Regions from separate parts of the Nonomuraea sp. NPDC049158 genome, predicted to be linked through region 3. Evidence: predicted binding sites of a transcription regulator. Region 3 holds the regulator's gene; each other region holds the start of a gene.
The links. The regulator LexA, encoded in region 3, represses DNA repair genes until DNA is damaged. The targets are predictions, from matches to a motif close to TCGAACANNTGTTCGA.

Region 1: AB0B61_RS38725 (Rv2578c family radical SAM protein) is a predicted target of LexA. The motif match lies at 2,261-2,276, and genes of this name have one in related genera.
Region 2: AB0B61_RS22535 (alpha-ketoglutarate-dependent dioxygenase AlkB) is a predicted target of LexA. The motif match lies at 1,898-1,913, and genes of this name have one in related genera.
Region 4: ruvC (crossover junction endodeoxyribonuclease RuvC) is a predicted target of LexA. The motif match lies at 1,665-1,680, and genes of this name have one in related genera.

Annotation. Positions count from the first base shown of each region.
Region 1 is NZ_JBEZDM010000024.1:95,473-99,163, forward strand. It holds gene AB0B61_RS38710 (penicillin-binding transpeptidase domain-containing protein) at 1-848, shown strand, start outside; gene AB0B61_RS38715 (PadR family transcriptional regulator) at 1,007-1,702, opposite strand; gene AB0B61_RS38720 (DUF3040 domain-containing protein) at 1,870-2,151, opposite strand; gene AB0B61_RS38725 (Rv2578c family radical SAM protein) at 2,285-3,361, shown strand; gene AB0B61_RS38730 (translation factor GTPase family protein) at 3,645-3,691, shown strand, end outside.
Region 2 is NZ_JBEZDM010000010.1:46,703-50,393, forward strand. It holds gene AB0B61_RS22520 (hypothetical protein) at 1-70, shown strand, start outside; gene AB0B61_RS22525 (hypothetical protein) at 76-1,050, shown strand; gene AB0B61_RS22530 (CGNR zinc finger domain-containing protein) at 1,130-1,657, shown strand; gene AB0B61_RS22535 (alpha-ketoglutarate-dependent dioxygenase AlkB) at 1,936-2,550, shown strand; gene AB0B61_RS22540 (GNAT family protein) at 2,671-3,183, opposite strand; gene AB0B61_RS22545 (phospholipase D family protein) at 3,269-3,691, opposite strand, start outside.
Region 3 is NZ_JBEZDM010000025.1:139,858-143,548, reverse strand. It holds gene AB0B61_RS39690 (hypothetical protein) at 1-251, shown strand, start outside; gene AB0B61_RS39685 (aminotransferase class I/II-fold pyridoxal phosphate-dependent enzyme) at 248-1,357, opposite strand; gene lexA (transcriptional repressor LexA) at 1,673-2,383, opposite strand; gene AB0B61_RS39675 (hypothetical protein) at 2,412-2,666, opposite strand.
Region 4 is NZ_JBEZDM010000010.1:319,035-322,725, reverse strand. It holds gene ruvB (Holliday junction branch migration DNA helicase RuvB) at 1-468, opposite strand, end outside; gene ruvA (Holliday junction branch migration protein RuvA) at 485-1,090, opposite strand; gene ruvC (crossover junction endodeoxyribonuclease RuvC) at 1,087-1,644, opposite strand; gene AB0B61_RS23900 (GNAT family N-acetyltransferase) at 1,829-2,986, opposite strand; gene AB0B61_RS23895 (hypothetical protein) at 2,998-3,691, opposite strand, start outside.

The DNA of each region.
Region 1 (3,691 bases), on a different contig from region 3:
TCGCCGCCGTCAAGGACGTCAAGAAGCCCACCTCGATGGTCGCGATCAAGCCGAGCACCGGCGAGATCCTGGCCGTGGTCAACAACCAGGGCGGCTTCAACCGGGCGCTCGACGGCCGCTACCCGCCGGGCTCGACGTTCAAGGCCGTCACCGCGATCGGGCTGCTGGCGGCCGGGATGTCGCCGGAGGACAAGGTGAGCTGCCCGATGTACGCGACGGTGGGCGGGTTGAAGATCCGCAACTCGGAGAAGGAGGAGTTCGGGTCGCTGTCGTTCCTGGACTCCTTCGCGCACTCGTGCAACACCACGTTCGCGCCGCTCGCCGAGACGCGCCTGGGCGCCGACAAACTGCTCAAGGCGGCCGAGGACGTCGGATTCAACCAGCCGCTGAACATCGGGGTGTCGGCCACCAAGGCGAGCTTCCCCAAGGCGGAGTCGGACGCCGAGCTGGCCGCCGAATCGTTCGGGCAGGCCAGGATCACGGCCAGTCCGCTGTCGATGGCCTCGGTCGCGGCGGCCATCGCCGACGGCACCTGGCGGCCGCCCACACTGGTGCCCGACCTGAAGCAGAAGGCGGCCGAGCAGCCGCTGCCCGAGGGCGTCAAAACCAACCTGCACGCCATGATGGCCGCCGTCGTCTCCAAGGGCACCGCCAAGGCGTCCGGGCTGCCCTCGGGTACGCGCGGCAAGACGGGCACGGCCGAGTACGGCACCGGCGACAAGCTCAAGACTCATGCCTGGTTCATGGGGTTCAAGGATGACGTGGCCTTCGCCGTGGTGGTGGAGGGCGGCGGCACCGGGGGCAAGATCGCGGCCCCGGTGGCGGCCACCTTCCTGCGCCACCTGTGACCCGACCAGGCCCCCAGGCCGCCTATGCCCCGGCGGCCACGTTTCTCCGCCATCCGTGACCCGATCGGGCCACCTGTGCCCGGGCGGTCACATGCCACCGCCATCCGTGACCCGATCGGGTCACTTGTGCCCTCATACCTGCGCCCTCCGCGACCCGGTCAGCCCGCCAGGCCGCCTCTGTCCAGGCGGGCTCGTTCCATCGGCCCGGTCTCGTCCGTGTGGCCCCTTGTCGCGGGGCCCGTCGGGACCGGTGCGGGGCGGGTGTTCTGGTAGTAGACCTGCCACTGGTCGAGGCCGGGGAACGTGCCGATCGCCAACTCCGCCAGCAGCGCCCCGGTCCACGCCTCCTCCGCCATGCTCATGGCCAGGGCGTATTCGGACTCGATGAGGAACAGCCGCGGGATCTCGCCGCGCTCGACCTCGAGGGTCTCGCGCTGGACGGCGATCCGATCGCGGAGCAGGGCGAGCCGCCGCCGGAGCAGCGCGGTGACCTCGTCGGGGTCGAGCCCGCCCATCACCGACAGCCCGGCCTCGAACCCCGTCGGCTCCCGCTCGGGAGTCCCCAGGAGCTCGCGCGTCCAGTCCTCGGCCTCCTCGCGGCCGTCGGCGGTGATGCGGTAGACGGTCCGCTCGGGCCGGCCCCCTTGCCGGGCGCTCTGCGTGGCCGCGATCAAACCGTGCTTCTCCAGATTGCGTACCACTGTGTAGAAGGAGCCCCACTTGATGGGTGTCTCGCGGTCCTTGCCACGGGCCCGCAGGACGGATGCCATCTCGTACGGATGCATCGGCCGTTCCGCGACCACCGTGAGCACGGCCAGGGCCAGCAGATTGGCCACCCGGCGTCGTTGCGCCACCCACACCATCCTCGTAGACGAATATTCGTGGGCGACTATACGCATGCGAGTATTCCGGGAGCAATAGGGCTTGTGTCTCTAGGCGGGCGAGATCGCGGCCTGCGGACCCGGCGTCTGGCGTGCGGGCGTGCGGGCGTCGCGAAGCGCCGGATATTTCGGGAGATGCGTTAGAGCGAGGCGGCCAGCGCCAGGGCCGTCGCGGCCTCGTGCTGCAGGACCATGATCAGCAGCGTGGCGACCAGAGTGGCGATCAACAACCAGCTGATCAGGATGATGACCGTCGAGCGGCGCGGCCTGCGCCGGCGGCCGGACTCCCCGTCGACCTTCTCCTCGCTGCGACGAGCCCGCTCGTTGAACGACTCCAACCTCGCCACGAGTCGCGGATCGTCGTCGACGAGGTGCTGCTCGATCTGCGCCAGCATCCGCTCCTCGTCCTGCGACCAGGCCATGGGTGCACCTCCGGAACGCAAGCTCTGTGCCGGGTTTCTGCCCAACCATGAAGATCATTAGCCCCCGCCCAAGCAGGTAATTGCCACCTCTTTTCATTTGCGATCATCGTCGAACCTTTGTTCTAATCATGGGATGCGCTGGGACAACCTGCGCCTGGCCGACTCCGGCCAGGACGATCCGGCCGTGCCGCTGTTCGCCCGCGGCGCGGTCACCCGCACGTTCGACACTCCCGAGTTCAAGGGGATGACCTTCTACGAGATCCAGGCCCGCTCGATCATCAACCGGGTGCCGGCGGCCAGCCGGGTCCCGTTCGAGCACACCATCAATCCCTATCGGGGCTGCGGCCACCGCTGCGTCTACTGCTTCGCGCGCAAGACCCACCAATATCTCGACCTCGACGCCGGCGCCGATTTCGACTCGAAGATCGTGGTCAAGGTCAACGCCGCCGAGCTGGCCCGCAAGGAGCTGGCATCGCCGCGCTGGCACGGCGGCCCCATCGCCATGGGCACGAACGTCGACTGTTACCAGAGGGCCGAGGGCCGTTACCAATTGATGCGCGGCATCCTGGCCGCCCTGCGCGACGCCGCCAACCCGTTCTCGATCCTCACCAAGGGCACGCTCATCCTGCGCGATCTCGACCTGCTGACCGAGGCCGCCGATGTCACCCAGGTGAGCGCCAGCGTGTCGGTCGGCTTCGTCGACCCCGATCTGTGGCGCTCCGTCGAGCCCGGCACCCCCGCCCCGCTGCGAAGGCTGGAGGTCTGCGCCACGCTCAACGACCACGGCATCTCCTGCGGCGTGCTGATGGCGCCGATCCTGCCGTACCTCACCGACTCCCCCGACCAGCTCGAACGCACGGTCAAGGAGATCGCCCAGGCGGGCGCCACCCACCTCGCGCCCATCGTCCTGCACCTGCGGCCCGGGGCGCGCGAGTGGTGGCTGGGGTGGCTGTCGCGCGAGCATCCTCGGCTCGTGCCGCGCTATCTGGAGCTGTACGGAAGGGGCGCGTACGCTCCGCAGGCCTATCAGCAGCGCATCACCGACCAGGTCAAGGAGCTGGCCCGACGCCACGGTGTCGGCCGGGCGACCGCGGCTTCAGCCCGCCGCCTCCCGCCACGCGCCGAGCTCGCGCCACCGGCCCACCCCGAGCCCGCTCCACAGGCCCGGCCCGCCCCGACGGCGCGGCAACTCAGCCTCCCCGGCCTGTGACGGTGCGGCAGGTCGACCTGCATGGCCTGTGACGGTGCGGCAGGCCAGCCCCTCCGACCGGCGAGGCGCGACCAACTCAGCCTCTCCGGCCTGTGACTGCGCGGCTGCTCGGCCTGTCCGGGCCGACGGGCGAGTGAGCCGCGAATAAATCGCTGGCAGTGCGGCCGACGCGGGTGACATCATGAGGCCGTTTCTGACGTCGACCAGCAGGAGCATGTAATGCGGTGCCTTCGAGTCTCCCAGCGCCCCATTGGCACGAGAGTTCTCGAGGCTTCGACCAGGCATGTACATCCTCAACATCGGCATCCTCGCGCACGTAGACGCGGGTAA
Region 2 (3,691 bases), on a different contig from region 3:
CGCCGCCACGCAGACGGACAAGTACTCGATCAGCAAGACCAGGTACGCCTTCAGAGTGGCAGGGGAGTGACGACGATGAAGATCAGGATCGCCGTGGCGATCGCGGCAGGGCTGGCCGCTCTGGTGGCCGCGCCTCAGGCCGCCCAGGCCATGCCACATGACCACCACGACGGCATCCGCTATGCCTCGGTCAAGGGCTGCACGGTCAAGGGCGAGCAGCGGCCGTGCGGTGAGTGGCGGCTGATGATGCACAGCGGGGAGAAGGGCTCCCTGCCCGACGCCGAGACCATCGCCCGCGAGGCGAACGGCAAGTCGTCGCACACCCAGGTCGCGCCCATCGCCGTCAGCGGTAACGGCCGGCGCGTCGCGTACTTCACCAAGTCCGGGCGGCTGGCCGTACGGACCATGGGGGGCGGGGTGAAGGTCTTCGCCAAGGACGCGCTGCCGCGCGTGGCCCAGTACGACGTGACGTTCCAGCTCTCCGACGACGGCGGCAGGCTCGCGACCGTCTTCGCCACCAACAAGGCGGTGAAGACGCGGATCTTCGACACGGCCACCGGCGCCCTGCTCGGTTCGACGCCCGGCGGGCAGACGCTGCTCGGCTTCAGCGCCGACGGCGGCGAACTGCTGACCGAGGTCTCCGCCGACGAGTCCGTCACGGACCTGATCGCCTACAGCGAGTCCGGCGAGCAGCTGTACCGGGCCACGCCGCCGCAGATCGTCGCCGCGAACTCCCCGTCGGCCCTCGCGGCCGACGGCCGGACGACCGCGAACGTCGTCATGGGCGGCGCCAAGTCCCAGCTCGTCCTGTACGACATGCAGAGCGACCAGATCATCGCCAAGCGGAAGGTCAAGCTGCCGGCCGGCGACCTCAACATGATCGACTGGACCGGCGACCAGCAGGTGACACTGCATCTCGTGCAGTACCCCGACGGCAAGGCGAACAAGATGACGATCGTCCAGATCGACACCGAAACCGGGGCCGTCAAGGTCCGGGACCACTACTCGCTCCTGAAGGACAGCTACGTCTTCGCGGCCTGCGGCGGCTGAGCTCTCGTCAGGTTCGACGCGGTACGGCGGGGCTGGGGGAGCCCCGCCGTTTCCGTGTCTCCGGGCATACGCTGCTGGCGTGGCGGTTCACTCGACCAAAGCGATGGCGGCTCGGGCCGTGGATCTGTGCGTCGCGCTGCTGCACGAGGAGCCGTCGGCGGAGTCGGTCGCGCGGGTGCTGCGCGATCACGGCGAAACCGGCGACCTGGACCTGGGCGAGGCCGACCTGGCGGCGATGCGGGCCGCGGCGGAGCGGCTGGTCACCGTCTTCGCCGCCGCCGGTCCCGACGTGGCGGCCGCCCGGCTGAACGATCTTCTGGCGACGGCCGCGCGGGCGCCCCGCCTGACGAACCACGGGGCCACGACTCCCTGGCACCTGCACGTGGACGGCGACGACTACGCGCCGTGGGGGGAGTGGTTCCTGGCCTCGTCGGCCCTGGCGCTGGCCGTCCTGCTGGCCGATCACCAGCGCGTGCCGGGCGGGCTGTGCGCCTCGGTCGCCTGCCGCCGGCCGTACCTGGACCTCGGGGGTGGCAGCCCGCGGCGCTACTGCAGCACCCGCTGCGCCACCCGCGAACGCGTCGCCGCCCACCGCGGCCGCACCTGACCGCTCTCAGCGGCATCGCCCACGCGGCCCCACCTGACCGACACGGTAGCAAGCGCCACAAAAGGGGTGCGCGGTAACAGGCGTGACGGGCGGGCATACCCGATACTGGAGCCGTGGGGATCGGCGGCCTGCGTGGCCGCCCCGGTCTGTACGGGCTGCGTGCCGTACAGACCGGGCGGGTGGGACGACGAGCCGCGCGCCCGGCCGTGACGGCCGGGCGCAGCCGGTCTGCGGACCTAATCGAATGAATGTTTGAACGATCGCCTACACTTGATGCCATGACGGCTGTTTTCCAAGCTTCTCTGCTGGGAGCCGAGGAGCTCGTCGGCTCGGCGATCCGCCGGACGCCTCTGGAGCGCGGGGCGTGGATCGACTTCGGGCCCGGCTGGCTGGCGCAGGCCGACGCGCTGTTCTCCCGGCTGGCCGAGGTGGTGCCGTGGCGGGCCGAACGGCGCCGGATGTACGACAAAGTGGTCGATGTGCCGCGGCTGCTCGCCTTCTACGACGAGGACGAGCCGCTGCCCGATCCGGCACTCGACGACGCCCTGCGCGCGCTCAACGAGCGCTACGCCGAGGAGCTCGGGGAGCCGTTCCGCACGGCCGGGCTCTGCTTCTACCGCGACGGCCGCGACAGCGTGGCCTGGCACGGCGACACCCTGGGCAGGGGCGGCACCGAGGACACCATGGTCGCGATCATCTCGGTCGGCGCCCCGCGCCCGCTGCTGCTGCGCCCCCGGGGCGGCGGCGCGTCGATCCGGCACGACCTGGGGCACGGCGACCTCATCGTGATGGGCGGCAGCTGCCAGCGCACGTGGGAGCACGCGATCCCCAAGACCACCCGCCCCACCGGGCCGCGCATCAGCATCCAGTTCAGGCCGCGCGGCGTCCGCTGAGAGCGGGGACGGCGCCAGGCGGACTGGCGTCCCCTCAGCTCAGAGCGGTTGATTGTGCTGCTCGACGCACTGGCGCAGGATCGACAATGGTGCACCGCCGCCTGCGGGGAGCTCTCGTGACTACTTCTCCGGCCGCAACACCGAATACAGGAGCTGGTCGTGCCAGCTCCCGCCGCGCCACTGGGCCCGGCGGATCACGCCTTCACGTTCGAATCCGGCGTTGGCCAGCGCGCCCTGCTCGGCGAGGTTGGTGACATCGGTGATGGCCTCGATCCGTTCGGCCCGGGTGTGGTCGAACAGGTACGTCACCAGCTCGCGGTGCGCCCGGCTGCCGACGCCCTTGCCGCGGTGGCGCGGGAAGATCACGATGGAGAGCGACCAGCACCAGGAGGTGTGCCGCGGACCCCAGAGCCGCTGGAACCAGTGCATCCACCCGGCCACCTCACCACGGGCGTCAATGGTGAAATAGCCGCCCTCGGGGCTCAGCAGCCCGCTCGCCGCGAACTCCTCGCGCATCGCGTGCAGGGTGCGATGGCCGAACCACTGCTGCTCGCCGGTCCCCTTCGGGCTGCCCAGATTCTCCTCGAACACATCCAGGTCCGCCGCACGGACCGGGCGCAGGCTCACGTTCACTCGGGTCCCTTCCTCAGAGCCGTACAGGATAGGGCAGCGCCCCGCCGAGTGATCACGGAGGGTGGCCTTAAGACAGCAGCGAGCGCTAAAAGGTCCTGGATCTCCGCAGCGCGGGGGGCCGCCCGTCGGGATCGACCGCCAGGCGGTAGAGCGGTGTGGCGAGCAGCCCGCGCACCCGAGGCAGCTCGGGGTAGGAATGCGGCCGCAGCCGCCCCGGCGGCCGCGGACCCTTCCTGCCGCCGGCGTGCCAGGCCTCGAGCCGCGCCGCCGCGTCGGCGAAGGCGTCGAACGCGGCCACGGGATCGCACAGCTCGTCGCGATCCGCGCCGTCCTCGGGCCGGTCCAGATGCTCGCCCATCAGTGCCAGGCGCAGCTCGCGGGCGAACCGGCGGGCGCCGGACGGCTCGCGCGGATCCTCCCGCTCATCGAGTACGGCACAGCTCAGCTCCGAGTCGTAGCTCCAGGAACGCAGGTTGACGTTGTCGGACCCGACCGAGGCCCACACGTC
Region 3 (3,691 bases):
TGCACTCGTACGCGTTCTGGACGACCATGGGCGAGCTGGGGGTGATCGCGGCGCTGCGCCTGGTCGCGTCCGTCAACCCGGCTGCCCGGCTGGCGTCCATCAAGGTGGGGTGGCGGTTGTCGCTCGCCCTTGTACTGATTCAGGGGGCTATCACCGCGCGGCTGGAGTACCTGGCGGGAGAGTCCTTGAAGAAGGACTCGGTGGGCGCCGGGCCGGCGGGGGTCGAGGAAACGGACTTCCCTCGCTTCTAGCCTGTTTGTGTGATGCGGTCCAGGATCTCGGTCAGGATGGGCTCGGTGGTGGCGAAGTTCAGCCGTACACAGTGCGCGCCGCCGGGCCCGAACGTGGCGCCATCGCTCAGCATGACCTTCGCGTCACGTTCGAGCGTTTCCTGTACGCCTGGGCGGCCGTAGTCGAGCCAGGCCAGGTAGGTGGCCTCCGGGATGCGGTAGCCAATCCCCTCGGGCAGCCGGTCGGCGATCGTCCGGCGATTCCTGTCCAACAGGGCACGGGTCTCCTCAAGCCAGGCGTCGCCGTGCCGCCAGGCCGCCACCGTCGCCTCCACTCCGAACAGATTGGCCGAGCCGAACACGAAGGGCGGCTGCGCGTCGAGAGCCTTACGCAGCTCCGGCGAACCGATGTGGGCGACCGAGCACCGGATGCCGCCAAGATTGAACGCCTTGGTGGCAGAGGTGAGCGTGACGGTCCGCTCAGGCAGGAGGGCGGCGAACGGGATGTGCTGGTTGGGGGCGTACGCGAGGTCGGCGTGGATCTCGTCGGAGATGACGAGCAGGTCATGACGCTCGACGTGCTCCGCCAGCTCGGTCAGCTCCTCGCGGGTGAAGACCCGACCTGTGGGATTGTGCGGGTTGACCAGCAGCAACACCTTGCAGCGGGACAGATCAGGCACCTCAAACCGCCACGAGTCCCCGTCGGCGATCAGCTGGAGGGGATGCAGCGGCCGGTTCATGGTCTCCAGCGTGCCGAGGAACGGGGGATAGGCGGGGGTATGCACGGCCACGCCGTCCCCTGGGCGGGTCCATACGTGGAGGAGCACCTGGAGCGCTTGGTTGATGTCGGAATAACTCCGCACATACTCAAGCTCCGGCTCCCAGCCGTACCGACCGGCCATCCGCTCAACGAACGCCTCAGCCAGGGGACCACAGCGGGGACTGTCCAGCCAGGTGGGGTAGCCGAGGTCACCGTGGGCCCGCCGTTGAAGGGCGTTGACGACTTCGGGGGCGGTGGGGAGGTCCATATCGGCGATCCAGGCGGGGATGACGCCGGGAGCGGCTTTGGCCCACTTGAATCCGTCGTGTGTTGCCTTGAGGTCTTCTGCCCGCTTTGTGTCGGTCACGCGGCCATTCTAGAAACCACCGCTGTTCTGGCCAGCCCGTCTCATTGGCCAGGCGACTTCACCTTCGGTCAGATGTCTCTTTTGGTACGCCGATCTCCGCCGGCAGTCGGTCGCGGAGACCGGCAACCTACGATCTGGTCCCTGTCTTGAGGCCGGTGGTCTGGCCCGAATGGCTGATGACCGTACTCCTCAAGAGGACACGAACAGAGGGCATGGCAGGTGTGTTGCCTGCCATGCCCTCTGTCGCATGCGTACGGAGCCGATGGCGTACGCCTGGCGCATCACCCTGCCATACGCCCGGACATGCGTGCGGTGCTAGAGGCGGCGGAGGACCGCTACGACCTTGCCCAGGACGCTGGCCTCGTCGCCGGGGATCGGGTCGTAGTTGGCGTTGTGCGGCACCAGCCAGACGTGGCCGTCCTTGCGCTTGAACGTCTTCACCGTAGCCTCGCCCTCGATCATGGCCGCCACGATGTCACCGCTCTCCGCGACCGGCTGCTGGCGGACGACGACCCAGTCGCCGTCGGCGATGGCGGCGTCGATCATCGAATCACCGGCGACCTGCAGGAGGAAGAGGGTGCCTTCACCGACCAGTTGCTTGGGCAGGGCGAAGACGTCTTCGACGCTCTCCTCGGCGAGGATCGGTCCACCGGCGGCGATCCGGCCGACCAGCGGCACGTAGGCGGCCGTGGGCCTGCTCACCGGGGAGTCGGACTCGTTGGCGGCGTCGGGATCGACCCAGAGCACGGGCTCGCCCGGCAGACGCACCTCGAGCGCGCGCGGCCGGTGGGGGTCGCGTCTCAGGTAGCCCTTGCGCTGCAACGCCGTCAGCTGGTGCGACACGCTGGACGTGCTGGTCAGTTGCACGGCCTCGCCGATCTCGCGCATGGACGGCGGGTAGCCCCGCTGTTGGACCGAGTCGCGAATCACCTCGAGGATCTTGCGTTGCCTGGGTGTCAGCCCCAGGGAGTCACGCCGACGCACCGCGAGGTCACTGACCCCGTTGGTGTCATCCCGATCGCTCATGATCTGCCTCCTCGCCCGGCGGCCCGCCTCACCGGCGAATCTCCCGGTCCGTGGTCTTCGTGTCGCACACAGCGACCGTATCGCTGTTGAAGATCATCTTCAAACAATTGTTCGAGTCTTCCTCGAAATTGTTGGCAGCGTGGTGTACAACATCGTACGGGAGTTCGATCGACACCGTGTTCGATTTGCCGATCTTTATTGGGTCTTTTTTTCGGGCCGGGACGGCTGGGAGGTCAAACATGCGAGCGACCACCATCACAGATGCGACCAGCGACGACGTCAAGCGACTCACCCTCCTGGCAGACGCCACCCGGCGACCGGTGGCGGGGGGCGGCAACACGGGTGACGACCAGGGGGATGGTTGTCGGGGCGGCGATTCCGCCGACCGGCCAGATCGCGAACCCCCGCTTACCCGTGACAACTCCGACAACCGGGCTCCGGGGTCCGCCGGTCCGGGGTTTGTTGGCCCGGCGCCTGACGGTCCGGGGACCGTCGGCACGGGGTCCGCTGGTCCGGGATCGACCGGTTCGGGGTCCGGCGGCCCGGGGTTCGCTGTTCCGGGGCCGGAAGGCCGTCTCGAGATAGCGGGCGGGGCTCGTTCCCGAACCGGGGGTGCGGGTCGTTCGCGGACTGGGGGCGGGAGCGTTCGCGAGAGTGGAGACGGAGGCCGTTTCGGCAGGGAAGGCGGGGCGCGGCCTGCACGCGGGGGCGGGGGTCGTCCCGAATACGGCAGCGGCGGCCGGCCGGGGGGAGGGGGCGAACGTACGAGGGGCGGATCGGCCGGCAGAGGGCCTCTCAGTCGTCGGGCCGCAGCACAGGGAAGACCGCTTCTGTGGCTGGTGCCCGCGCCACGCCCTGACTCCGACGACACACCGCGGTCTGATGGAAGTGTGCGACCCACGGACGCGACCGGGCGCCCAGTGGAGCCCGCAGGCTCGGCGGAAGTCGGGCGATCGGTGGAGTTCGGGAACTCGTCGGTTCGGGCGAGCGACGGCCGCGCGGAGAGCCCTCTGCGCGATGCGGGCGCTCGCTCCCGTGAGGCAGAGAGCCGGTCGGAGGGGCGCTCGCGCCGGGCGGGCGGCCGGTACGGTGCGCGGTCTCGGGGTGTGGGTGGGCGTGTCGGGGGCCCGGCTCGGGAAGTGGCCGGTCGTTCCGGCGGCCGGGTCCGTGAGGTGCCGGGCTCGTACACGCGCCGTCCCCGGCGCAAGGGCGGTCTGCCCGCCGATCGGACCCATCTGTCCAGGAGGCAGGCCGGCGTTACTCGACGGGGGCGGCGTAATCCTCCCGTACGGCTCACGCGACGGGGGC
Region 4 (3,691 bases), on a different contig from region 3:
GGTGAAGGGCGCGATGTCGAGCGGGATCGCGGTGGCCCCGGGGCCCTTGCCGACGATGATGTCGACGCGGAAGTCCTCCATCGCGAGATAGAGCATCTCCTCCGCGGGCCGGGCCATCCGGTGGATCTCGTCGATGAACAGCACCTCGCCCTCGGCCAGCGTCGACAGGATGGCCGCGAGGTCACCGGCCCGCTCCAGGGCCGGCCCTGAGGTGATGCGGAGCGGAGCGCTCAACTCGGCTGCGATGATCATAGCCAGTGTCGTCTTGCCCAGACCCGGCGAACCGCTCATCAGCACATGATCCGGCGGCCGCTGGCGCCGCATGGCGCTCTCCAGCACCAGCGACAGCTGCTCCCGCACCCGCGCCTGGCCGATGAACTCGCTCAGCCGCTTGGGCCGCAGCGCCGCCTCGATCTGCAGCTCGTCGCCCTCGGCGTCGGGCGAGACGAGATCACGCTCAAGGCTCACGCCCGGACCTCCCCGCTCATCGCGCGCTGCTCAGCGATCGCAGTGCGGCCTTCAGCAGGACGGCCACCTGCGGGTCGTCACCGGCCTCCGGCTCGACCGCGGCGATGGCCTCGTCGGCGTCCTTGCCGGAGTAGCCCAGCCCGACCAGCCCCGAGTGGACCTGGTCGCGCCAGGCGGCCGCCCGCCGGTTGCCGTTGAGCGCCGCGTCGACCGTCTCGTCGGGGGTGCCGAGCCGGTCCTTGAGCTCCAGCACGATGCGCTGGGCGCCCTTGGGGCCGATGCCCGGCACCTTGGTGAGAGCCTTGAGGTCGGCGGAGGCCACGGCGACGCGCAGCGCGTTGGGCGTGTGGACGGCGAGCATGGCCAGCGCCACCTTGGGGCCGACGCCGCTGGCCGTCTGGAGCAGCTCGAAGACGGTGCGCTCGTCGGCGGTGGCGAAGCCGTAGAGGGTGAGCGACTCCTCGCGCACCACCAGCGACGTGGCCAGCCGCGCCTCCTCGCCCACCCTGAGCGCGGCGAGGGTGGCCGGTGTGCAGTGGGTGAGGATGCCGACCCCGCCGACCTCGATCACCGCACCGTGGGGGGTGATCGCCGTCACCTGCCCGGCCACGGACGCGATCACAGCGCCACGCCCTTTCCTGTCGTACGGCCCTGGGCCGTGCGGCTCTGGGCCCTTGCCACGGCCTGGGCCAGCTTGTGCTGGGCGCCGCCGCGCCACACGTGGCAGATGGCCAGGGCGAGCGCGTCGGCGGCGTCGGCGGGCTTGGGCATCTCGCTGAGCCGCAGGAGGCGGGTCACCATGGCGCCGATCTGCTTCTTGTCGGCGGTGCCGCTGCCGGTGATGGCCGCCTTGACCTCGGACGGGGTGTGCAGCGCGACGGGCAGGCCGCGCCTGGCCGCGCACAGGACCGCGATGCCCGCCGCCTGGGCGGTGCCCATGACCGTGCGGACGTTGTGCTGGCTGAAGACCCGCTCGACCGCCACCGCGTCCGGGCGGACGTCGTCGAGCCACTGCTCGATGCCGGCCTCGATGCCGACCAGCCGGGTGCCCAGCTCCTCGTCGGCGCCGGTGCGCACCACGCCGACGGCCACCAGGGACAGCGGCGCGCCGGGCCGCCCCTCGACCGCGCCAAGGCCGCACCGGGTCAGCCCCGGATCGACGCCCATCACCCGCACCGGCCTGCCTCCCCGCGCCGCCGAACATCTGTTCGGCACGAGACTCTACCCCGGCTGACGTGCCCGCGCATCGGGAAACGCCCGCGAGCGTGGGCCGGTCGTCGCGAACGCCCGCGAGCGTGGACCGGCCGTCGGGAACGCCCGCCACCGTGGGCCCGCCGCAGAACGGACGTGGATGGGGCGGTCAGAAGTAGTCCAGCATGTACGGCTTGGCGGCGAAGACGGTGTCGAGGAGCTCGTCGTAGCGCTCGTGCCCGGACATGAGGCCGCCGCGCCGCAGCGTGGCCGCCGGGATCCCGGCGTACAGGGCGGAGAGGCCGTTGATCGACAGCACCGCCCCGGACTCCCCCGAGTCGCCGAGCGGGGTGGCGGCCCCGGAGCCGCCGGAGAACTCCAGCCGCCAGCGCCCCGTGTTGCCCGCCCGCAGCCGGTCGGTCACCTCCACGACCGCCTCTCCCGCGACGGCGGCCGGATATCCCCTGCGCTCCACGGCCGCCGCCACGTCGAGGACGCGGAACATCCACCGCACCTGCTTGACCCGCTCCGTGGACCGCTCGCGCAACAGCCACAGCACCGGGTCGTCGGGCGCGACGTTGGCGGTGACGTGCTCGGCCATCGACGACGCGGTGCCCACCAGCGACCACAGCGCCCTGGCGGTCTCCTCGGACTCGGCCACGAGGTTGTCGACCTCGATGTCCGGGCCGTCCCAGTGGTAGACGACGTAGCCGTCCGGGGCCAGGTAGAGGAAGTCGTCCTCCTGGCCGAGCCGCAGCGCCCAGGTGCGCTCGTCCCATGAGACGGGGCCGGAGGCCCGCGCGGCGCCGTGTGCCCGCCGCAGCACCGAGACCACCTCGGCCGCGTCGCCGGGACCCATCCTGCGCAGCTCGACCCGGCCGCTCGGCGGGATCGTCCGCAGCGACTCGGCCGGGAGCGTGACGCGGTGCTGCGCCCCGGCGTGCTCGTAGCCGGCCGAGCGGTAGAGCGGCGTGGTCGCCGGATAGAGCACGGACACCGCGTCGCCGAACGCCACGGCCCGCTCCACGGTGGCCTGCATGAGCCGGCCGCCGACGCCCTTGCCGCGATCCTCGGGGCTGACGGTGACGGCCGCGACCCCGGCCATGGGCTGCGGCTTGCCGTGCCACCACTGCGTGAACGGGCGCAGCCGCGAGGTCGCGACCAGCCTGGGCCCGTCGAACATGCCCAGGTAGCGGCCCTCGGCCAGCGCCGGCAGCGCCGCCTGGCGCCAGCGCTCCCGCTCGGCGGCCGGAACCAGGCCGAAGGAGCGCTGGCGGAGGTCGAGAACGGCGTCGAGGTCGTCGGAAGTCACATCACGGATGTCCACGGTCCCACAATTTACGCAGGTGAGACCTCCGCCCGCGAACGGCCCACGGTGATGGCGAGCCGGTCGAGGTAGAGCAGCTGCGCGGCGACGATCGCGATCAGGGCGACGGCGACCACGGCCAGCGGCGTGGCCAGGCCGACGTCGGGCGCGGCCGCGCTGTAGCCGCTCGAGCGGGTGAGCAGCTGGACCGGCGCGGTGGCCAGGCCGGGGTCCTGGGCGACCAGCAGGGGCCACAGGAGGTCCTGGCCGTTCACGAGCGTGATGGCCAGGACGAGGATGCCGGCCATGGGGAGTGAGGGCAGGACCACGCCGCTCAGGAAGTCCTTGCCGCCACGCGCGGCCAGCCCCTTGCACAGCAGCGTCAGGATCAGCAGGGCGGGCACGCTGACCAGCACCGGCTGGACGAGGGCGATGAAGGAGTCGATCAGGCTCATGCCGCGGATGGTGCGCCAGTCGGCCAGGCTCAGCGGGCCCATCCCGACGAACAGCCAGGGGGCGAACACCAGCAGCAGCCACTCGCTCCCTCGGCCCAGCGGCCGCAGCCCGCCGATGCCGAGCGCACCGAGGTAGGCGACGCCCACCGACACCAGCGCGCCGATCAGGGCGGGCGCCCAGGTGTTGACGACGGTGCCCAGCCCGGACGGGGCCGCGGATCCCGGCTGGGCGGGCGCCAGCAGCGCCGACAGCCACGGCCAGGTCAAGGCG